3 regions of the Kosakonia radicincitans DSM 16656 genome follow, and region 3 is predicted to be linked to each of the others. Evidence: predicted binding sites of a transcription regulator. Region 3 holds the regulator's gene; each other region holds the start of a gene.
The links. Region 3 encodes PurR, which represses purine synthesis genes. Its sites were predicted from a motif close to CANGCAAACGTTTGCNTG; they were not measured.
Positions count from the first base shown of each region.

Region 1: the regulator PurR is predicted to act here: its motif matches at 1,380-1,397, upstream of purH (bifunctional phosphoribosylaminoimidazolecarboxamide formyltransferase/IMP cyclohydrolase).
Region 2: the regulator PurR is predicted to act here: its motif matches at 4,293-4,310, upstream of serA (phosphoglycerate dehydrogenase).

Region 1 is NZ_CP018016.1:5,492,914-5,500,368, forward strand. It holds rRNA gene Y71_RS26375 (16S ribosomal RNA) at 1-941, opposite strand, end outside; gene purH (bifunctional phosphoribosylaminoimidazolecarboxamide formyltransferase/IMP cyclohydrolase) at 1,516-3,105, shown strand; gene purD (phosphoribosylamine--glycine ligase) at 3,121-4,413, shown strand; gene Y71_RS26390 (DUF1481 domain-containing protein) at 4,501-5,193, opposite strand; gene hupA (nucleoid-associated protein HU-alpha) at 5,206-5,478, opposite strand; gene Y71_RS26400 (YjaG family protein) at 5,665-6,255, opposite strand; gene nfi (deoxyribonuclease V) at 6,288-6,968, opposite strand; gene hemE (uroporphyrinogen decarboxylase) at 6,987-7,455, opposite strand, start outside.
Region 2 is NZ_CP018016.1:829,916-837,370, reverse strand. It holds gene pepP (Xaa-Pro aminopeptidase) at 1-926, opposite strand, end outside; gene Y71_RS04220 (YecA/YgfB family protein) at 951-1,529, opposite strand; gene zapA (cell division protein ZapA) at 1,757-2,086, shown strand; RNA gene ssrS (6S RNA) at 2,128-2,311, shown strand; gene Y71_RS04205 (5-formyltetrahydrofolate cyclo-ligase) at 2,333-2,929, shown strand; gene serA (phosphoglycerate dehydrogenase) at 2,973-4,205, opposite strand; gene rpiA (ribose-5-phosphate isomerase RpiA) at 4,473-5,132, opposite strand; gene argP (DNA-binding transcriptional regulator ArgP) at 5,297-6,190, shown strand; gene Y71_RS04180 (oxidative stress defense protein) at 6,231-6,971, opposite strand; gene argO (arginine exporter ArgO) at 7,066-7,455, opposite strand, start outside.
Region 3 is NZ_CP018016.1:3,123,685-3,131,139, reverse strand. It holds gene Y71_RS14960 (riboflavin synthase) at 1-575, shown strand, start outside; gene tnpA (IS200/IS605 family transposase) at 726-1,160, shown strand; gene cfa (cyclopropane fatty acyl phospholipid synthase) at 1,237-2,385, opposite strand; gene punC (purine nucleoside transporter PunC) at 2,684-3,883, opposite strand; gene punR (DNA-binding transcriptional activator PunR) at 3,994-4,905, shown strand; gene purR (HTH-type transcriptional repressor PurR) at 4,925-5,950, opposite strand; gene cydH (cytochrome bd-I oxidase subunit CydH) at 6,250-6,339, shown strand; gene Y71_RS14930 (MFS transporter) at 6,504-7,455, shown strand, end outside.

The DNA.
Region 1 (7,455 bases), 2.4 Mb from region 3:
ACCGCTTGTGCGGGCCCCCGTCAATTCATTTGAGTTTTAACCTTGCGGCCGTACTCCCCAGGCGGTCGATTTAACGCGTTAGCTCCGGAAGCCACGCCTCAAGGGCACAACCTCCAAATCGACATCGTTTACGGCGTGGACTACCAGGGTATCTAATCCTGTTTGCTCCCCACGCTTTCGCACCTGAGCGTCAGTCTTCGTCCAGGAGGCCGCCTTCGCCACCGGTATTCCTCCAGATCTCTACGCATTTCACCGCTACACCTGGAATTCTACCTCCCTCTACGAGACTCCAGCCTGCCAGTTTCGAATGCAGTTCCCAGGTTGAGCCCGGGGATTTCACATCCGACTTGACAGACCGCCTGCGTGCGCTTTACGCCCAGTAATTCCGATTAACGCTTGCACCCTCCGTATTACCGCGGCTGCTGGCACGGAGTTAGCCGGTGCTTCTTCTGCGGGTAACGTCAATCGGCACGGTTATTAACCGTACCGCCTTCCTCCCCGCTGAAAGTGCTTTACAACCCGAAGGCCTTCTTCACACACGCGGCATGGCTGCATCAGGCTTGCGCCCATTGTGCAATATTCCCCACTGCTGCCTCCCGTAGGAGTCTGGACCGTGTCTCAGTTCCAGTGTGGCTGGTCATCCTCTCAGACCAGCTAGGGATCGTCGCCTAGGTGGGCCATTACCCCGCCTACTAGCTAATCCCATCTGGGCACATCTGATGGCAAGAGGCCCGAAGGTCCCCCTCTTTGGTCTTGCGACGTTATGCGGTATTAGCTACCGTTTCCAGTAGTTATCCCCCTCCATCAGGCAGTTTCCCAGACATTACTCACCCGTCCGCCACTCGTCACCCGAGAGCAAGCTCTCTGTGCTACCGTTCGACTTGCATGTGTTAGGCCTGCCGCCAGCGTTCAATCTGAGCCATGATCAAACTCTTCAATTTAAAGTTTGATGCTCATCGAATTAAACTTCGTAATGAATTACGTGTTCACCCGTGAGACTTGGTATTCATTTTTTGTCCGGAGACATCAAGAATCCATGTCACCTGAGTGCCCACACAGATTGTCTGATAAATTGTTAAAGAGCAGTTGCGACGCGGCTTTCAGCGCTTCGTCGCGAGGTGGCGTATATTACGCTTTCCTCTTTCAGAGTCAACCCTGAATTTCAGGATTTTTCTCTTCAACCGACCCGGCTATTTGTGTGAAGTGATTCACATCTGCCGTGTCGATGGAGGCGCATTATAGGGAGTTCTCCGCCCCCCGCAATAGAAAAATGACATAAAAATGACTGACTGCTGCATTCCACAGCAAAACACGGCTTTATACCCATTTACACACAGACTTATCCACAATCCGGCAAAAGGCTAAAAATTCGCGAGCGCTACGCAAACGTTTTCGTTACAATGCCCGCGCAAAAATCGTGAGCCTCACATGGGGCGTTAGCTAAGTTTTGGGATCGTTAAGGATCCCCAAATTCATCTAATACTCTCTGTTCAAGTCAAATCCAGGGGATTTACCATGCAACAACGTCGTCCAGTCCGCCGCGCACTGCTCAGTGTTTCTGACAAGGCCGGTATTGTCGAATTCGCACAGGCGCTCTCTCAGCGTGGCGTAGAACTGCTCTCTACTGGCGGAACCGCACGTCTGCTGGCAGATAAAGGTCTGCCGGTGACTGAAGTCTCCGACTACACCGGTTTCCCGGAAATGATGGATGGACGCGTAAAAACCCTGCACCCGAAAGTCCACGGCGGGATCCTCGGTCGTCGCGGCCAGGATGACGCGATCATGGCAGAGCACGCGATCGCGCCGATCGATATGGTGGTTGTTAACCTTTATCCGTTTGCCCAGACCGTCGCCCGCGAAGGTTGCTCGCTGGAAGATGCAGTAGAAAACATCGATATCGGCGGCCCGACGATGGTGCGCTCTGCGGCGAAGAACCATAAAGATGTTGCCATCGTAGTAAAAAGCAGCGACTACAGCGCCATCATTAATGAGATGGATGCGCACGAAGGATCGCTGACGCTCGAAACCCGTTTCGATCTGGCCATTAAAGCTTTTGAACACACTGCCGCTTACGACAGCATGATCGCCAACTACTTCGGTAGCCTGGTCCCGGCCTATCACGGCGAAAGTAAAGAGCCATCAGGCCGCTTCCCGCGCACCCTGAACCTGAACTTCATCAAGAAGCAGGATATGCGCTACGGTGAGAACAGCCACCAGCAGGCCGCCTTCTATATAGAAGAAGAAGTGAAAGAGGCTTCTGTGGCTACCGCCCAGCAGTTGCAGGGTAAAGCGCTTTCTTATAACAACATCGCCGATACTGATGCAGCGCTGGAATGTGTGAAAGAGTTCAGCGAGCCTGCCTGCGTTATCGTTAAGCATGCAAACCCTTGCGGCGTGGCTGTGAGCGACTCCATTCTTGCGGCTTACGATCGCGCCTACAAAACCGATCCGACCTCCGCATTCGGCGGCATTATCGCTTTTAACCGCGAGCTGGATGCCGCCACCGCGCAGGCGATCATCTCCCGCCAGTTTGTGGAAGTGATCATCGCGCCATCTGCTACAGAGGAAGCGCTGAAAATCACGGCAGCCAAACAGAATGTCCGCGTACTGGTCTGCGGCGAGTGGTCGCAACGCGTGCCGGGGCTCGACTTTAAACGCGTCAATGGCGGGTTGCTGGTTCAGGATCGCGATCTGGGCATGGTCAGCAACAACGAACTGCGTGTTGTCAGCAAGCGCCAACCGACGGAGCAAGAGCTGCGTGATGCGCTGTTCTGCTGGAAAGTAGCGAAATTCGTGAAATCCAACGCTATCGTTTATGCGAAAGAGAATATGACCATCGGCATTGGCGCTGGCCAGATGAGCCGCGTCTACTCGGCGAAGATCGCCGGGATCAAAGCTGGTGACGAAGGGCTGGAAGTGAAAGGTTCTGCGATGGCGTCTGACGCATTCTTCCCGTTCCGCGATGGTATTGATGCCGCTGCAGCTGTTGGCGTGACCTGCGTGATCCAACCGGGTGGTTCCATCCGCGATGACGAAGTGATTGCTGCTGCCGATGAACACGGCATCGCTATGATCTTTACCGATATGCGTCACTTCCGCCATTAATCCACGGAGCAGACAATGAAAGTATTAGTGATTGGTAACGGCGGGCGCGAACACGCGCTGGCCTGGAAAGCGGCGCAATCGCCGCTGGTCGATACCGTTTTTGTTGCACCGGGCAATGCCGGTACCGCGCTGGAACCGGCGCTGCAAAACGTAGCAATTGGCGTCACCGATATTCCGGCGCTGGTCAGCTTTGCGCAGAACGAGAAAATCGATCTGACCATTGTTGGCCCGGAAGCGCCGCTGGTCATTGGCGTAGTAGACGCCTTTCGCGCCGCTGGTCTGAAAATTTTTGGCCCAACGCAGGGCGCCGCGCAACTCGAGGGCTCGAAAGCCTTCACCAAAGACTTCCTGGCGCGCCACAAGATCCCGACGGCGGAATACCAGAACTTCACCGAGATTGAACCGGCGCTGGCGTATCTGCGTGAGAAAGGCGCGCCAATCGTCATTAAAGCGGACGGTCTGGCAGCGGGCAAAGGCGTGATTGTCGCCATGACGCTGGAAGAAGCCGAAGCGGCGGTGAACGATATGCTGGCGGGTAATGCTTTTGGCGACGCAGGCCACCGTATCGTTATTGAAGAGTTCCTCGACGGCGAAGAAGCCAGCTTTATCGTAATAGTCGATGGCGAACATGTTCTGCCGATGGCCACCAGCCAGGACCACAAACGCGTGGGTGATGGTGATACCGGGCCGAACACCGGCGGTATGGGTGCCTACTCGCCTGCGCCAGTCGTCACCGATGAAGTGCATCAACGAACGATGGAACGCATTATATGGCCGACCGTGCGCGGTATGGCGGCGGAAGGCAATGTTTATACCGGTTTCCTGTATGCCGGTCTGATGATCGACAAACAGGGCAATCCGAAAGTGATTGAGTTCAACTGCCGCTTTGGCGATCCGGAAACGCAACCGATCATGCTGCGCATGCAGTCAGACCTGGTTGAGCTGTGCCTGGCCGCCTGCGAAGGCAAGCTGGACGAGAAAACCTCTGAGTGGGATGAACGCGCGTCTCTGGGTGTGGTAATGGCTGCCGGTGGTTATCCGGGCGATTACAGCAAGGACGATGTGATCCACGGCCTGCCGCTGGAAGAAGTGCCGGACGGTAAAGTATTCCACGCGGGCACTAAACTCTCCAGCGACGACCAGGTGCTGACCAACGGCGGCCGCGTACTCTGTGTTACTGCGTTGGGTAACACCGTTGCCGAAGCACAGCAACGCGCCTATCAGTTGATGACCAATATTCACTGGAATGGCAGCTTCAGCCGCCGTGATATCGGCTACCGCGCGATCGCTCGCGAACAGGGCGAATAACGTTATTTTGCCCCAGGCCCGATAAGGCGTAGCCGCCATCGGGCCGTTCCCCAGGTGGCGCTATGCTTACCCGGCCTACTTAAACCTTCAGAAACTCTTCTCTGTCGGCTGCCAGCGACAAAAATCGCTATTCGCGACCAACAGCAACTGCGCCCCTTCCGGCGCTTCCAGCCATGCCACACTTACTGCCGCCGACGAGTGCGTCTGACGCTGCTCAATGCGGTTCAGCGCAAAGCTGTCGAGATCCGGCTTCACCGTCTTGCCTTCACAGGTCTGAACCGTGCGATTGGCCTGCCAGCGCCCCTGACGCAGCACCACACGCCCCTGACGCAGCGCATCGCTGGTCTGGCGGATCTGTTCAGCACGGTAACGATACAACGCAATCTGGTCGCTGGAGAGCTGCTGCTTCTGCCCATTGACCTCACGCTGCATAAAGCTCAGCTCACCGCGATCGTCAAAACGCACGCGTACATGCTCAGGCGGCTGGCTATAAATATTGAGTTCGACAAGGGTTAAGGTATCGCCTTGCCAGCGGTATTCGCTGAGGGAAGTGTTGCCGTGATGCCACGGACTAAAAGCGGAAAGCAGATGCGTCTCACCGCCGGAATCTTTACGCCAGATCCGCACCGCGCCCTGATCGTCCGCATAGCCGCTGGCGGTGAACGGGGGCAAGGAAGTATCGTGGCTACAGGCCGTCAGCAACAGTGCGCCAGCCAACGTCAATGAACGACGCCAGAATAACAAAAGGGGCGAAACCGCCCCTTCGATAAAACCGTTCACTGGCACGCTGTCTTACTTAACAGAGTCTTTCAGTGCTTTACCAGAAACAAATGCCGGCACGTTAGCGGCAGCGATTTTGATTTCTTTACCGGTCTGCGGGTTGCGGCCAGTACGCTCAGCGCGGTGGTTCACTTTGAAGGTACCGAAACCAACCAGTTGTACCGCATCACCTTCTTTCAGAGACTCAGTAATAGCAGCCAGGGTGGATTCCAGTGCAGCTTTTGCCTGCGCTTTAGACAGATCAGCCTTGTCTGCAATTACATCAATCAGTTGAGTCTTATTCATAAGTTATCCTTTCAATGTGTTTATCGCTTGCTAAGCATCGAGTGCGACGGAAATGCCTCAAAAGCACTCTCCTGCATACACGCACCGATAGCCACTTTTTTTCGCCCCCCAAATGTAGACCAGACGGGGGTAGGAAGGGAAGCCTTCCGGCGCGACAAAACTGGCCCTAAATCACGTTTTATTGCCTCATTGCTGCAAATTTATACCAATATTGCTGTCGCCGGCCTCACGCAGGTCTGCGCGTAGCCCTTTAATCAGTTCAATATCACGTTCTTCACAGGCCGCCAAAAGACGGAAGATTTCCCACTGAATATCCCATTCCTGCTCAACGGCGGGGTTCAGTCGCAGCTCTTCGTCGGTCATTTCACGACCCGCCTGGGTCATTTCCAGCATCGCAACGGTAGTGATCGACGTCTTGCTGACTTCAACCGCATGCTCCAGCGTTTCACCACTCAGGCGAGAATGAACCAGTTCGCTCAATGCTACGCAGGCATCAATCGCCGGGTAAACGCCGTACAGATCGTAATCATCGGCAGCCGGAATCGCCTCTTCCAGCTTCTCAAGCTGGCTGTCGAAGTTCACTTTCGCATCTTTAACGATCTGCGTTTCCCAAATCAGGTCGAGGATACGGCGATAAAGTTGCGCGTCGCCAAACTCCGTCTGCTGGCAGAACATGGCGTAATTGGGATACATGCGCTCGCACAGACACGCCATAAAGACAACGTGCTGCCAGCTTTCCAGCCGTTCCAGACGCAGGTGAATTGGGTTTTGTAACATGGTTGTTTCTCAATATCAGTAATGGCGGCAGTTTACCTGATATTGCGCTGGATTTCCTGCCAACGCGAAAACGCGGGCCGCCCGGACGCCACCGCATCCGCCCAGCGCGTCGGCTCCGGCAGCCGGTAACCCTTCATGCAACGCTGCACCCACGCCAAAGCGCTATCCTGACTGACACGATGCCCGGTGGTGATAAACAGCGGATTACAGCGCGCTTTACTGCGCCATACCCATGCCAGCTTCTCGCCTTTATCCAGCAGCGGCGCCAGTGCGCCAGGCTCATCGGCAAGCGGCTCAAACTTGCCGCACAGCCGTTTTTTCGCCACGCCAATGGTCGGTACATCCACCAGCAGCCCAAAGTGGCTGGCGACCCCCAGACGGCGCGGATGCGAAATGCCGTGCCCGTCAACAAACAGCAGATCCGGCTTTTGCGACAGTTGTTGCCACGCCGCCAGCAGCGCAGGGTATTCGCGAAAGGAGAGAAAGCCCGGAATATAGGGCATGGTGGTGGCGATGCGCGCCACCTGATATTCGACAAGCTCCAGCGATGGCCAGGCGAGAAGCACCATCGCCGCCCGCGTCACTTCGCCGCCTTGCTCAAACCCGACATCGGCACCGCCGATCAATCGGGGAGGATCCGTATCCAGGCGATCCTCATGGATCACCGAAGACGCCAGTTCAAGTTGTTGCGCGCGTAATGACGCGAGATCCATACCTCCTCCTTACTGATGTCAGGCGGCCGACAGACGGTGTACCGCCTCGACAAAGACTCCTGCATGTTCCGGTGCAACATCCTGATGAATGCCGTGACCGAGGTTAAACACGTGGCCTTCACCTTTGCCAAAGCCCGCCAGAATGGTAGCCACTTCCTCTTCGATACGCGCGGGCGGCGCATACAGCATGGAAGGGTCCATATTGCCTTGCAGAGCGACTTTATGGCCCACGCGACGACGCGCATCGGCGATATCGGTGGTCCAGTCCAGACCCAGCGCATCACAGCCGGTTTCCGCCATCGCTTCCAGCCACTGCCCACCGCCTTTGGTAAACAGTGTTACCGGCACGCGGCGCCCTTCGTTTTCACGCAGCAGGCCATCAACGATTTTATGCATGTAATAGAGCGAGAACTGCTGATAATCGCGCCCGGTCAGCACGCCGCCCCAGGTATCAAAAATCATCACAGATTGCGCGCCAGCGCGGATC
Region 2 (7,455 bases), 2.3 Mb from region 3:
TGGATGGAGGTGCCCGGACGAAACAGTTCCAGCGCACGTTCCAGCGATGCCAGCACAATGTCGTAAATTTCACGCTGCGCCGGGCTGAATTTCCCGTTTACCGGGAAGGTGCGGGTAATATCCCCGGCGTATCCCATATATTCGCAGCCAGCATCAATCAGCACTAAATCGCCGTCACGCATCTGGCTTTCATTTTCGGTGTAGTGCAGGATGCAGCCGTTCTCCCCCGAACCGACGATGGTGTTGTAGGACGGGAAACGCGCGCCGTGGCGGTTAAATTCATGCTGAATTTCACCCTCAAGCTGATATTCGAACAGGCCAGGTCGGCAAACCTGCATGGCACGGGTATGAGCCAGCGCGGAGATCTCCCCGGCGCGACGCATCACCTCGATCTCTTCGGCCGACTTAAACAGACGCATCTCGTGGACGATCGGACGCCAGTCAGTCAGCGTGGCAGGCGCTGTCAGATTCTGTCGCGCGCCTTTGCGCAGCTTCTCCAGCGCAGTGAACAGGATGGTATCCGCGTACTCATACTCACCCTGCGCGTGATAAACCGCGTCGAGGCCATTGAGCAACTGATAAAGGTGGGTGTTGATCTCCGGGAACGCCAGCGCACGGTCGACGCCCAGCTTTGCCGGCGCGGCTTCCTGACCAAGGCGGCGGCCAAACCAGATCTCGGCGGTTTTATCACGCACACGGTTGAACAGCACGCTATGGTTGTGGGTGTCATCGCTCTTTATCAGCACCAGCACCGCTTCGGGTTCGTGAAAACCGGTGAAGTACCAGAAATCGCTGTTCTGACGATACGGGTATTCACTGTCTGCGCTGCGGGTCGCTTCCGGCGCGGCAAAGATCAATGCCGCGCTACCCGGAACCATCTGCGCCAGCAATGTCTGGCGACGACGGAGAAACTCAAGCTGTGTCATGACACCTCCTTCCTACAAGACGAATTAATGTAACGTCGGCTTACGCACTTCCGGCGCGGTCGGCTGCGGGTGCGTGAACGTATCGTGGCACAGCAACGCAGCAACGCGGACGTATTCGATGATCTCTTCAAGCGACATTTCCAGCTCTTCCTGATCTTCTTCTTCGTCATAACCCAGTTGTGCGATGTTACGCAAATCGTCAATCGCTTCGCCGGTTTCGCCAGTCACTTTGTCGAGCTTCGGTTGCGAGACGCCTAACCCGAGCAGGAAATGGTTTACCCAGCCAGCCAGTGCATCGGCTCTGTCGAAAACGCTAACATCATCGCCCTCCGGCAAATAGAGCTGGAACAAAAAGCCGTCGTCTTCCAGTGAATCGCTGGTCGCCGCGTGCATTGCCCGCAGTGCCTGTGCCAGCTCATGACCAAAAGCCAGCCCGTCATTAGTTAAATCATGCAGCAACGGCTGCCAGGAGCTGTCATTGTTGCCACCGCAGATCATCCCCGCGATAAGCCCATGCATTTCGGCAGGAAGCAGCCCCACGCCCTGTTGGTTAAGCAACTGGCCTACATCGTTGTAACCAGGTATTTCGTTCTGTATAGACATACGCATTCGTCGTCGTTGGGGGGAATATTCATGATATGCTACCACTTTGGCCCCTGGTGATATACCCGTGATACTTCACGTTACATGCCATTGCATGTGACATGAGTCATTAAGGTATAGACGCAAAAAACTTGAAAGTGCTCACCAGGCTAGCTTATAGTGTCGCCCCTTCGCAGCCCAGGACTCGGATGCGAAGGCAGAGCGCAGTCAAACAGCAGGAAGGTGGCATGTCTGCACAACCCGTCGATATCCAAATTTTTGGTCGTTCACTGCGAGTGAACTGCCCGCCTGAACAGAGGGACGCTCTTAACCAGGCTGCGGAGGATCTGAATCAGCGGTTGCAAGATCTGAAAGTTCGCACTAGAGTCACAAATACTGAGCAGTTGGTGTTTATCGCCGCGCTGAACATCAGCTACGAGCTAACTCAGGAAAAGGCAAAAACCCGCGAATACGCAGCCAACATGGAACAGCGTATCCGAATGTTACAGCAGACCATCGAACAGGCATTGCTTGATCAGGGTCGCATAACAGACAGGCCGGGGCCTAAGTTTGAATAACACTTCAGGATCAACTGTGGTAGAGTGATCGTGAAGACAAAATTTCTCTGAGATGTTTGCAAGCGGGCCAGTCCCCTGAGCCGATATTTCATACCACAAGAATGTGGCGATCCATGGTTGGTGAGCATGCTCGGTCCGTCCGAGAAGCCTTAAAATCATGACGACGCATTCACCTTGAACCAAGGGTTCAAGGGTTACAGCCTGCGGCGGCATCTCGGAGATTCCCTTCTTTTTCTACCCAAAACCATGACACAACTTCCTGATTTTCCCTCTTCGCGACAAGAAATCCGCAAACTTATCCGCCAGCGTCGACGTGCGCTAAGCAGCGAGCAGCAGGCGCATTTTGCCCAGCAGGCCGCCGCGCGCATGATGGCATATCCGCCCGTCGTGATGGCGCATACCGTGGCGTTGTTTCTCTCTTTCGATGGTGAACTGGATACCCAGCCGTTGATTGAACAACTCTGGCGCAGCGGAAAACGGGTTTACCTGCCGGTGCTGCACCCGTTTAGCCCGGGCAATCTGCTCTTTCTGCATTACCACCCGCACAGCGAACTGGTGATTAATCGCCTGAAGATTCAGGAGCCGAAACTGGACGTGCGCGATGTCCTGCCGCTTAATCAGTTGGATGTGTTGGTTACGCCGCTGGTGGCGTTCGACGAACAAGGCCAGCGTTTAGGTATGGGCGGCGGTTTTTACGATCGCACCCTGCAAAACTGGCGCGCTTACAACTTACAGCCCGTGGGCTACGCGCATGACTGTCAGGGCGTTCAGGCCCTGCCTGTGGAAGAGTGGGATATTCCGCTACCTGCGGTAGTCACACCATCAAAAGTGTGGGAGTGGTAACAGGTTTCCCCCTCCCTTGTGGGAGAGGAAAACACAATACTTATCAGAACAGCAGACGGGCGCGAATCGTGCCGGGAATCGCTTTCATGCTCTGCAACGCTTTTTGCGCAACATCTTCTTCCGCTTCGATATCAACCACGACATAACCCATGTACGGCGTTGTTTGCAGGTACTGCGCCGCGATGTTGATATTCTGGCTGGCAAAGATTTGGTTGAGTGCAGTCAGCACGCCAGGACGGTTTTCGTGGATGTGCAGCAGGCGACGGCCGCCGTGCATCGGCAAAGAAACTTCCGGGAAGTTAACAGCCGACAACGTAGAACCGTTGTCAGAATATTTAATCAGTTTACCTGCTACTTCAAGACCGATATTTTCCTGCGCTTCTTGCGTTGAACCGCCGATGTGCGGCGTCAACAGCACGTTGTCAAACTCACACAGCGGGGAATCAAACGGATCGCTGTTGGTGGCAGGTTCCGTCGGGAAGACGTCAATTGCCGCACCGGCCAGATGTTTGCTTTTCAGCGCATCACATAGCGCCGGAATATCGACCACCGTGCCGCGAGAAGCGTTGATCAGCAGCGCGCCAGGCTTCATCAATTTCAGCTCCTCAACGCCAATCATATCTTTGGTTGACGGGGTTTCCGGCACATGCAGGCTCACCACATCGCTCATGTTCAGCAGATCAGAAAGATGCTGTACCTGCGTGGCGTTGCCCAGCGGCAGTTTGCTTTCAATATCGTAGAAGAAAACGTGCATCCCCAGCGATTCCGCCAGAATACCCAACTGCGTACCGATATGACCATAACCGATAATACCGAGCTTTTTACCGCGCGCTTCGTAAGAACCGACCGCCAGTTTGTTCCAGACACCACGGTGCGCTTTCGCGTTCGCTTCAGGAATACCACGCATCAGCAGCAACAGTTCGCCAATAACCAGTTCCGCCACGGAACGGGTGTTGGAGAACGGTGCATTGAACACCGGGATACCACGTTTTGCAGCCGCGTCCAGATTCACCTGGTTAGTACCAATACAGAAACAGCCCACAGCGACTAATTTTTCCGCCGCCGCGATAACATCTTCAGTCAGTTGAGTACGGGATCGCAGGCCGATAAAGTGGGCATCACGGATGGACTCTTTAAGCTGCTCGGTGTCCAGCGCACCTTTGTGGAATTCAATGTTGGTATAACCCGCCGCACGGAGGCTATCCAGTGCTTTCTGATGCACCCCTTCGACGAGCAGAAATTTAATCTTGTCTTTCTCCAGTGATACCTTTGCCATTTACCCGACCCTGTTTTTTGTCTTGACTGTGATGTTGTGCGAAATGCAATTTTCTTCAGTCAACATATCAAAAAAAACTATTGCAGCAATATGAACGTTTGCGTGCGCACTCTGAAGAAATGTCATACAGCGAGGAATGGCAGATAAAAATGCTGTTAAAGCGTGGAGTAGTGGCAGGTAGTGCATAATCAGCGGATAAATGTGACAGATATCACCAAATTTGCCGATCGTGTTTTTTTACAGGGAGGCGAACGCCTCCCCGTCAGATCATTTTATGATGGTTTTCACACCATCGGCGGTGCCGATCAGCGCCACATCCGCGCCACGATTGGCGAATAACCCTACAGTGACTACGCCCGGGATGCTATTGATGCTGTTTTCCAGTGCAATCGGATCGATGATCTCCAGCCCATAAACGTCGAGGATCACGTTGCCATTATCGGTGACAACGTTCTGACGATATTCCGGGCGACCGCCCAGCTTCACCAGTTGACGCGCAACGGCGCTGCGAGCCATCGGGATAACCTCCACCGGCAGCGGGAATTTCCCCAGGATATCAACCTGCTTGGATGCATCAGCGATACAGATAAATTTATCCGCTACCGAGGCGATAATTTTCTCACGCGTCAGCGCTGCGCCGCCGCCTTTGATCATCTGCATCTGGCCGTTGATTTCGTCCGCGCCATCAACGTAGATACCCAGTTTATCCACTTCGTTGAGATCGAACACGGTAATGCCAAGACTTTTCAGTTTCGCGGTGGAGGCATCCGAACTGGAAACCGCGCCTTCGATCTGGCCTTTCATCGTGCCGAGCGCATCAATAAAGTGCGTCGCAGTGGAGCCAGTGCCTACGCCGACAATAGTTCCGGGCTCAACATACTTGAGTGCCGCCCAGCCCACTGCCTTTTTGAGTTCATCCTGCGTCATGGTCGTTCGCCTGTGGTGTGAAATTTCAGGCGCATTATAGACCACCCTTCGCCTAAATGTCCCTGTGACCAGTGTCACATTACGCGACGTCCAATTTCGTCTGATTCTAATAAAAATTTATGTCATAGTGCTGAGTAATCATTTTTCAGGAGATTGGCCGAGCAATGAAACGTCCGGACTACAGAACCTTACAGGCGCTTGATGCGGTCATTCGTGAGCGTGGGTTTGAGCGCGCCGCGCAAAAACTGTGTATTACTCAGTCCGCCGTGTCGCAGCGCATAAAACAGCTCGAAAACATGTTCGGCCAGCCATTGCTGGTACGTACTGTTCCGCCGCGTCCCACCGAACAAGGGCAGAAACTGCTGGCGCTGTTGCGTCAGGTCGAGCTGCTGGAAGAAGAGTGGCTGGGCGATGAGCAAACAGGCTCGACGCCGTTGCTGTTGTCGCTGGCGGTCAATGCCGACAGCCTGGCAACCTGGCTGCTGCCTGCGCTGGCGCCGGTACTGGTGGATTCGCCTATCCGGCTGAACTTGCAGGTTGAGGATGAAACCCGCACCCAGGAGCGACTGCGTCGCGGCGAAGTGGTTGGTGCGGTCAGTATTCAGCCGCAGGCGCTGCCGAGCTGCCTTGTCGATCAACTTGGCGCGCTGGATTACCTGTTTGTCGGTTCCAGAGAATTCGCCGAACGCTATTTTCCTAATGGCGTAACCCGCTCAGCGCTGCTGAAAGCCCCGGCGGTGGCGTTCGACCATCTGGATGATATGCATCAGGCATTTTTGCAGCAATATTTCGATTTACCGCCGGGTAGCGTGCCCTGTCATATCGTGAATTCATCGGAAGCGTTTGTGCAACTGGCGCGCCAGGGCACGACCTGCTGTATGATCCCGCACCTGCAAATCGAGAAAGAGTTAAAGAGCGGTGATTTGATCGATCTGACGCCAGGCCTGTTACAGCGCCGTATGCTCTACTGGCACCGTTTTGCGCCGGAAAGCCGGATGATGCGCAACGTGACGGATGCGCTGCTGGAGTATGGACATCGGGTATTAAGGCAGGATTGAACAGCTAACCTCTCCCCGACCGGGGAGAGGATGAACAACTTTACTTCGCCGCGGTGGCTGCCGGCTGCTCAGCTTGAGCAGGCTCAAGCTGGAACACCACATCAACCTGATCGTCAAACTGAATCGTCGGCTGCTCGTAGGTTTCCTGGGTGGAAACCGGCGCGGCATCCGCTTTCATCATCCGGACCATTGGGCTTGGCTGATAATTAGAAACATGGTAGCGAATGCTGTAAACCGGGCCGAGTTTGGCATTGAAACCGGCTGCCAGCTGCTGCGCCTGATGGGTCGCATCATCGATCGCTGCTTTGCGCGCTTTATCTTTGAAAGAGTCCGCTTGCGCAACGCCCAGCGACACGGAGCGAATCTCGTTCAGACCCGCTTTCAGCGCGCCATCCAGCAGTGAGTTAAGCTTATCCAGCTCGCGCAATGTCACTTCAACCGTACGCACAGCGCGATAACCTTTCAGGATGCTTTTGCCGTTCTGGTAATCGTAATCTGGCTGGGTGCGTAAGTTTGCGGAATTAATGTCTTTCCTGGCAATACCATTTTGCTCAAGAAAACTCAGGTATTGCGCAACGCGGTCATCGGCCTGTTTTTTCGCTGATGCGGCGTCTTTTGCAGCGACGTTCACTTCAATCGCCAGCGTGGCGATATCCGGAGTCGCATCCACGCTAGCCGTGCCTGAGGTGACGATATGCGGACCGTCAGGCAATTCGTTTGCCTGTACCGCCATTGCGCTGAAACCGACTGCCGCCGCCAGGGCCATCACTTTAAATTTCACAGTTGCTCCTCCATGTTGCGTTAATACGTCCGAATACGCAGACGCCTTGGCAGCAAGCTTAGCGGCTCAGCGTGAATTGTCCATCGGACTTACCCTAACTGAATAATCCCTGTACATGATGAATACCTTCATGCGCAAGCTGGAAGGCAATAAACCACATCACCAACCCAACCACAGCATTGATTAGCCGCTGCGCTTTCGCCGTGCGCAAACGCGGAGCAAGCCAGGCAGCGAGTAACGCAAGGCTGAAGAACCACAGGAAAGAAGCGCTCACCGTTCCCAGCGCGAACCAGCGCTTTGGCTCCGCATCCAGCTGTCCGCCGAGACTACCCAGCACCACGAAAGTGTCGAGATAGACATGCGGGTTGAGCCAGGTAACCGCCAGCATGGTCGCAATGATACGCCAGCGCCCCTGGCGTAATGCTTCGGCGCTTGCCAGTTCGAGATGACTACTCAGTGCCGTTTTCAGTGCGCCAAAACCGTA
Region 3 (7,455 bases):
TCCGCACCCACGTTGTTGAGCTTCCTGAAACGATGCTGGAGGGAATTGAGACCGGTGCATCCATTGCTAACAATGGTTGCTGTCTGACCGTGACGGCCATTAATGGCAGCCATATTAGTTTCGATTTGATGAAAGAGACGCTGCGTATTACCAATCTCGGTGAGCTAAATATTGGTGATAGGGTAAACGTTGAGCGCGCAGCAAAATTCAGCGATGAGATTGGCGGCCATTTAATGTCCGGCCATATTATGACGACCGCTGAAATCGTTAAAATTCTCACCTCCGAGAATAACCGCCAGATCTGGTTTAAAGTGCAGGATCCGGCCTTGATGAAATATATCCTCTATAAAGGATTTATCGGTATAGACGGTATTAGTCTGACGGTCGGTGAGGTGACAAACAGCCGTTTCTGTGTGCATCTGATTCCGGAAACGCTGCAACGCACCACCCTTGGTGAGAAAAAGCTGGGCCACCGCGTCAATATTGAGATCGATCCGCAAACGCAGGCCGTGGTCGATACCGTTGAGCGTGTGCTGGCGGCAAAAGAAGCCGCTGTCATCAGCGGCGAAGAGTAAAGAAAACCCCGGCTTGCCGGGGTTTTTTGTTGTCACCCTTAAACCACCTCCTGGGGAGGTGGTGATTGATCCTGTAAGGCTATAGCCTGAAGAATGCCCATGCCGGAATATCTCTGCTTACTCACCACAAGTAAAAGGAGACAAACCGACATGGGGCTTTACAGGAGTTCATCACATGTATATTGGCGTTGTAAATATCACATAGTCTGGACGCCTAAGTACCGTTTCAGGATCCTGAAAGATAAGTTGGGCAAGGAACTTTACAGGACAATCTACATTCTCTGCGGAATAAAGGATTGTGAGGTTCTGGAGCTAAATGTTCAGCCAGATCATGTACATCTGGTCGTAATAGTCCCGCCGAAAATCTCGATATCAACTCTAATGGGGCATCTGAAAGGTCGCAGCGCAATCAGACTCTACAATCGTTTCCCACACATAAGAAAGAAGCTATGGGGCAACCACTTTTGGTCACGTGGCTACTTTGTAGATACTGTCGGTGTGAACGAGGAAATTATCAGACGATATGTGAGGCATCAGGAGAAAACGGAACAAATACATGAACAGCAAATGGAATTGCTAGAGTAGTAAGCGGGAAGTGACAATAGCCCCCCTTACAGGGGGCATTCTCAAAAGCCACCTTCTAAGAAGGTGGTCTTTTACTTTAGCGCGGAACGCGCAGGCCGTGTTCGATACCGCGGCTGAAGACGACCTGCCACAGTTGAATATCACGTGCACGGAAAGCGCCTGCGCAGGCGTTCAGATAGTAGCTGAACATCCGTTTGAAGCGTTCAGAGTAGTTGTCGGCAATTTCCGGCCAGGCGGCAAGAAAACGTTCGTACCATGCCATCAACGTGCGATCGTAATCGGCGCCGAAGTTGTGCCAGTCTTCCATCACGAAATGTGATTCACTGGCGTTGGCAATCTGGCGTACGGAAGGCAGGCAACCGTTCGGGAAGATGTAGCGGTTGATCCAGGGGTCAACATTGAGGTCGGTGCGTTTTGAACCGATAGTGTGCAGCAGGAAAATTCCGTCCGGTTTAAGGTTGCGATCCACCACGCTGAAATAGGTCGCGTAATTTTTCGGCCCCACGTGTTCAAACATCCCGACGGAGACAATGCGGTCAAACTGCTCATTCAGATCGCGATAATCCTGCAGGCGAATATCGACATCCAGCCCTTCACAACGCTGTTGCGCCATTTTTTGCTGTTCCGCCGAGATTGTTACGCCGACCACGCTGACGCCGTAATTCTGTGCCATAAATTGTGCCAGCCCGCCCCATCCGCAGCCGATATCCAGCACGCGCATACCGGGTTTCAGCTTCAGTTTTTCACCAATAAGCTTTAATTTCGCCCGTTGTGCGTCGTCGAGATTTTCTGCGTCTTTCCAGTAGGCGCAAGAGTATTGCATCTGCGGATCCAGCATGCGGGTAAACAGATCATTACCAAGGTCGTAATGCTCTTTACCGACAATCCAGGCCCGTTTTTTACTTTGCAGATTAAATAATCTTGCTCCGGCAATGCGGAGTGTGTCTTTGAAATGGTGCGGAAGCTGTTTTTCCAGTCCGGCACGCAGCACTTTGGTGAAGAAGATATCCAGACGATCGCATTCCCACCAACCGTCCATATAACTTTCACCTAGCCCGAGCGAACCTTCCTGTAAAACGCGTTTAAAAAAATCCGGGTTTTTCACCTGGATATCTGAAGCAGCGGGACCGTTAACGCGGATACCTGCGCGGCTCAGTAACTCGTTTGCTATACGGAACCAATTATCATCCCGTACGCCAACTTCTTCTATACACGATGAACTCATAACTTCTCCATCACTCGTAGTGATCTGAACCTTCAAACAGCGTAGTCGCTTTTTCGGGCTTGTGAGAAATCTCACGGTTTTCGCCGTGAGGCTGATATCCGACGTAGAACAGAGGAAGGGAGATGACCCTTGCCGAAAGGCCGTCCCTGGAATGGCGGGCACAATCCGGTGCCCGTTACTACATAATATTTATCGTATTTATTAAAAACCGAAAATTAGTATAGGCCTCAATATCAGGTGATTCAACTTAAAGCTGTTAGCAAACTAATCACTTAACTATTGATAGTCGCTAACATAATCATCCGTGCGAAGAGGAGGGGACAGCCTCATCTTTTACCGTTTCAGTATTACGCTGGTGTTGCTGGCGATAGCCAAACGCGGCCAGCAGCACCATCGCCACCATTACAGTGGTGGTGGTAAACAGCGGTGTGGCAATCAGCCCTGATACCACCAGGCTTGCCAGGAAACACAACCCGAGTTGCAACGTATTTTGCAGCGCGGCTGCGCGGCCAGTCGCCTGGGGAAACGGGCGTAACGCCTGTGCTACCACAACAGGATAGATGGCGCCGTTGGCCATTGCCATAAAACAGAACGGGATCAGCAGTGCGGTCAGTGATGTCTGCGGCAGCAAACCCACAATCCAGGTGGCAATCACGCTTAATCCAAAGGCGCTCAGCAGCCACGGAAGCAGGCGCGAACCCTGCCATTTTTGCAAGGCAGCGCGGCAACCATAACCGCCAATCAGGAAGGCAATGGTCTGCGGTACGTAACTCAGACCAATTACTGACGGACCATAACCCATTTCGTGCAAAATGAACGGCGAACCGGTCAGCCAGGCAAAAAAACTGGCCGAGCAGGCAGCGTAGATGATGACATTGCCGCGATATGCTTTATTGCGCAGCAGATCGTAAAAGGTCAGCGGCTGTTCATGCAGCGCAGCAGGCTGGGCGGGCGCTTTCAACCGCCAGGCAGGCACCATCAGCACCAGAGTTATTGCCAGCAGAGTGGCAAAAATCGCCTGCCAGGAGAAGTGCGCCAGCATCCAGGCACCCAGCAGGGGGGCCAGCGCAGGCGTCAGGCCCACCAGCGGCATAATGGTCGCGAAGATACGGTTAACGCGGTGTGCCGGATAGTGGTCAGTGACCAGCGCCTGCCAGCTAACCGTAGCGGCGCAAACGCCGATTGCCTGTACGAAACGCAGCGCAAGTAACAGGCTGGCGTCCCGTACCCACAATGTTCCCAGACAGCCAAGTGCGAAAATAGTCAGCCCGCTCAACAAAATAGGTCTGCGGCCATAGCGATCCGACAAGGGGCCCCATACCAGTTGTGCGACAGCAAAGCCTGCCAGAAACAAACTCAGCGTGGCGCTGACGATGGCCGGGGAGGTTTGCAAATCTTGTTGTATCGCGCTAAACGCGGGCAGGTACATATCGGTGGCTAAAAAGCCCAGCACGCTTAATCCCGCGAGCCAGACTAAAAATCCTTTTCCAGGTTGCATTTGAGTTCTCATCTTGTTGCTTCTTCAGGGCTGTCGAGTGTAAGGAGTGCTTTCCTGCTTGTGAAACGCTAATATTTGCGCAGTGGTTTCAAAATTTTTGCAGGCAGATTATGTGGTCAGAATATTCACTCGAAGTGGTTGATGCTGTTGCGCGCAACGGCAGTTTCAGCGGTGCCGCCCAGGAGCTGCACCGCGTACCTTCAGCGGTGAGCTATACGGTGCGCCAACTCGAAGAGTGGCTGGCAGTTCCGTTATTTGAACGCCGTCATCGGGATGTGGAGTTAACGCCCGCCGGAAGCTGGTTTTTAAAAGAGGGGCGATCTGTTATCAAAAAAATGCAGATCACCCGCCAGCAGTGCCAACAGATCGCCAACGGCTGGCGCGGCCAACTGGCGATTGCCGTGGATAACATTGTGAAACCGGCACGAACACGGCAACTGATCGTCGATTTCTACCGACATTTTAACGATGTCGAGTTACAGGTTTACCAGGAGGTGTTCAACGGTGTCTGGGATGCGCTGGCAGATGGCCGCGTTGAGGTGGCGATTGGCGCGACCCAGGCGATCCCGGTCGGTGGACGGTACGCGTTTCGTGATATGGGCATGCTGAGCTGGAAATGCGTGGTCTCCAGCCGCCATCCGCTGGCATCAATGCCCGGCCCGCTAAGCGATGAAACGTTGCGCAACTGGCCTTCGTTGATCCAGGAAGATACGTCGCGCTCGTTGCCAAAACGTATTACCTGGCTGCTGGATAACCAGAAGCGGGTAATCGTGCCGGACTGGTCCGCTTCAGAAGCCTGCCTTTCTGCCGGGCTGTGTGTGGGGATGGTGCCCGCGCATTTCGCGCGTCCGCGGCTGGACAGCGGCGACTGGGTGGCGCTGGAACTGGAGAACCCGTTTCCGGATGCGGCCTGCTGCCTGACATGGCAACAAAATGACGCATCACCGGCGTTGAACTGGCTGCTGGAGTATCTGGGGGACAGTGAGACGCTGAACAGCGAATGGTTGCGGGAGCCGGAGTAGCGGCCCCCGCAGGGCGTGATTAACGGCGGTAGTCGCGGAACGGACCATCCGCCACCGAACGACGCTCGATCAGACGCGGATGGACTTCAATGGACTGCGACTCTTCGCGCTTGTTGACGATACGATCGAGCAACATGGTAAACGCCGTTTCGCCCAGCGAATCTTTCGGCTGATGGATGGTGGTCAGTGCGGGCGTAAAGTAGCGGGAATTACGCACATTGTCATAGCCGATCAGCGAAATATCCTGGGGAACGCGCAGCCCCATCTCATCCGCCGCGCAGAGCGCACCCATCGCCATAATATCGCCGCCGCAGAACACGGCAGTAGGGCGGTGGGACTGGTTGAGGATTTGCTGCATCGCCCGGTAACCCGATTCCGGTTCAAAGTCGCCCTGCACGATCCAGTTTTCCGGTACGGTAATGATCGCCTCTTCCATCGCTTTCATAAAACCGGCGAGGCGGCCTGCGCCGGTGTTGCGCTCCAGCGGGCCTGGAATGACGCCGATATCGCGATGTCCGCGCTCAATCAGATAGCGGCCAGCCATATAGCCGCCTTCAAAAGCATTATCAATGACCGAATCGGTAAAATCGGCTTTCGCCTCGCCCCAGTCCATCACCACCATTGGGATATTACGGTACTCTTCCAGCATGCTCAGCAGCGACTCCGGGTATTCGGAGCACATCACCAGCAGGCCATCGACACGTTTTTGCGCCATCATCGACAGGTAGGCGCGCTGTTTCTCAAGGCTGTTCCAGGCGTTGCCGAGGATCAAGGTGTAGCCTTTCTGGAAGCATTTTTTCTCTACGGCTTCGATGATCTCGGCAAAATAGGCGGCTTCGCTGCTTGTGGCCAGTAAACCGATCGATTTGGTGTGATTGACCTTCAGGCTACGTGCCACAGCGCTGGGGGAGTAATGTAACTCTTTAATCGCCGCCCATACGGCATTGCGAGTCTCTTCAGCGACGAAGCGCGTTTTGTTAATTACATGTGATACGGTTGTAGTGGAAACGTTTGCTCGTTTCGCGACGTCTTTAATCGTTGCCATCAGAAATCACTCCAGACCATATCATAAGCTCCTGATAATACTTAAGGTAAACGTTTGCCTTCCATCACCCTGAACCCCAGCAAAGTGAGTGCGGTACGCCGGGAAAAAGACACTAAACGTCAGGAGGGGAGTCAATGGCCGGTACGCTAATAAATTTAGCGTCGAATTTTGTCTTATCTTGAGCAAAAGGGGAAGCGCTAAAACATATCTCCTCCTAATTCCTGCAAGATTTTTATGATTATTTGTGCAAAAATGCGCAAACTCACTTTTTGTGGGGAAATGAAAATGGAGAAAAATTGATGAGCACCGATCTGAAGTATTCTTTGGTCACTACCGTCATTGTTCTGAGCCTGATTGTTTTCGGTGGGCTGACCGCCGCGCTGCATTGATCTGGCACGAGGGAGAGCCTTCTCCCTCGGCTTTCCCCGCCATTGTTATCACTTCTGCAATAATCTTTTGTCATTCTGCTAACTTCTGTTTTTTGTGATTGCTGTCATACTTTTGACTTCTGCGACAGTGTCTCCAACCGACACGGCTTTTTCGGAGTCAAACGATGAAAGTAAATTTCCCTCTGCTTGCCCTGGCGATTGGCGCCTTTGGGATAGGTACAACGGAGTTCTCCCCGATGGGATTGCTGCCCGTTATTGCCCGTGGCGTCGATGTTTCCATTCCGGCGGCGGGGATGTTGATTAGCGCTTATGCGATTGGCGTGATGGTGGGGGCGCCGCTGATGACGCTGCTGCTGTCGCACCGTGGCAGACGTAACGCGCTGATCTTCCTGATGGCGATCTTTACGCTGGGTAATGTGCTGTCGGCAATCGCGCCGGACTACACCACCTTAATGCTGGCGCGCATCGTTACCAGCCTCAACCACGGCGCCTTCTTTGGTCTGGGATCGGTTGTTGCCGCAAGCGTGGTGGCAAAAGAGAAACAAGCCAGCGCCGTCGCCACCATGTTTATGGGGCTGACTATCGCCAATATTGGCGGTGTGCCTGCTGCAACCTGGCTGGGTGAAACCATCGGCTGGCGCATGTCGTTTATGGCGACCGCCGTGCTGGGTCTGGTTGCCATGCTGAGCCTCTACTTTTCACTGCCTGGCGGCGGAACGGGCGAACGTCCGGATGTACGCAAAGAGTTGTCCGTGCTGGTTCGTCCACAGGTGCTGTCGGCACTGCTGACGACGGTGCTCGGCGCGGGCGCGATGTTCACGCTTTATACCTATATTTCGCCGGTGCTGCGCACCATTACTGATGCTACGCCGGTGTTTGTTACCGGGATGTTGGTGCTGATTGGCGTCGGTTTCTCGATTGGCAACTACCTTGGCGGCAAACTGGCGGATCGTTCGGTAACCGGTACGCTGAAAGGTTTTCTTATCCTGCTGATTGCCATCATGCTGGCTATTCCGTTCCTGGCCCGCAGCGAAGTAGGCGCGGCTATCAGCATGGTGGTCTGGGGCGCAGCGACCTTTGCTGTGGTTCCGCCGCTGCAAATGCGTGTAATGCGCG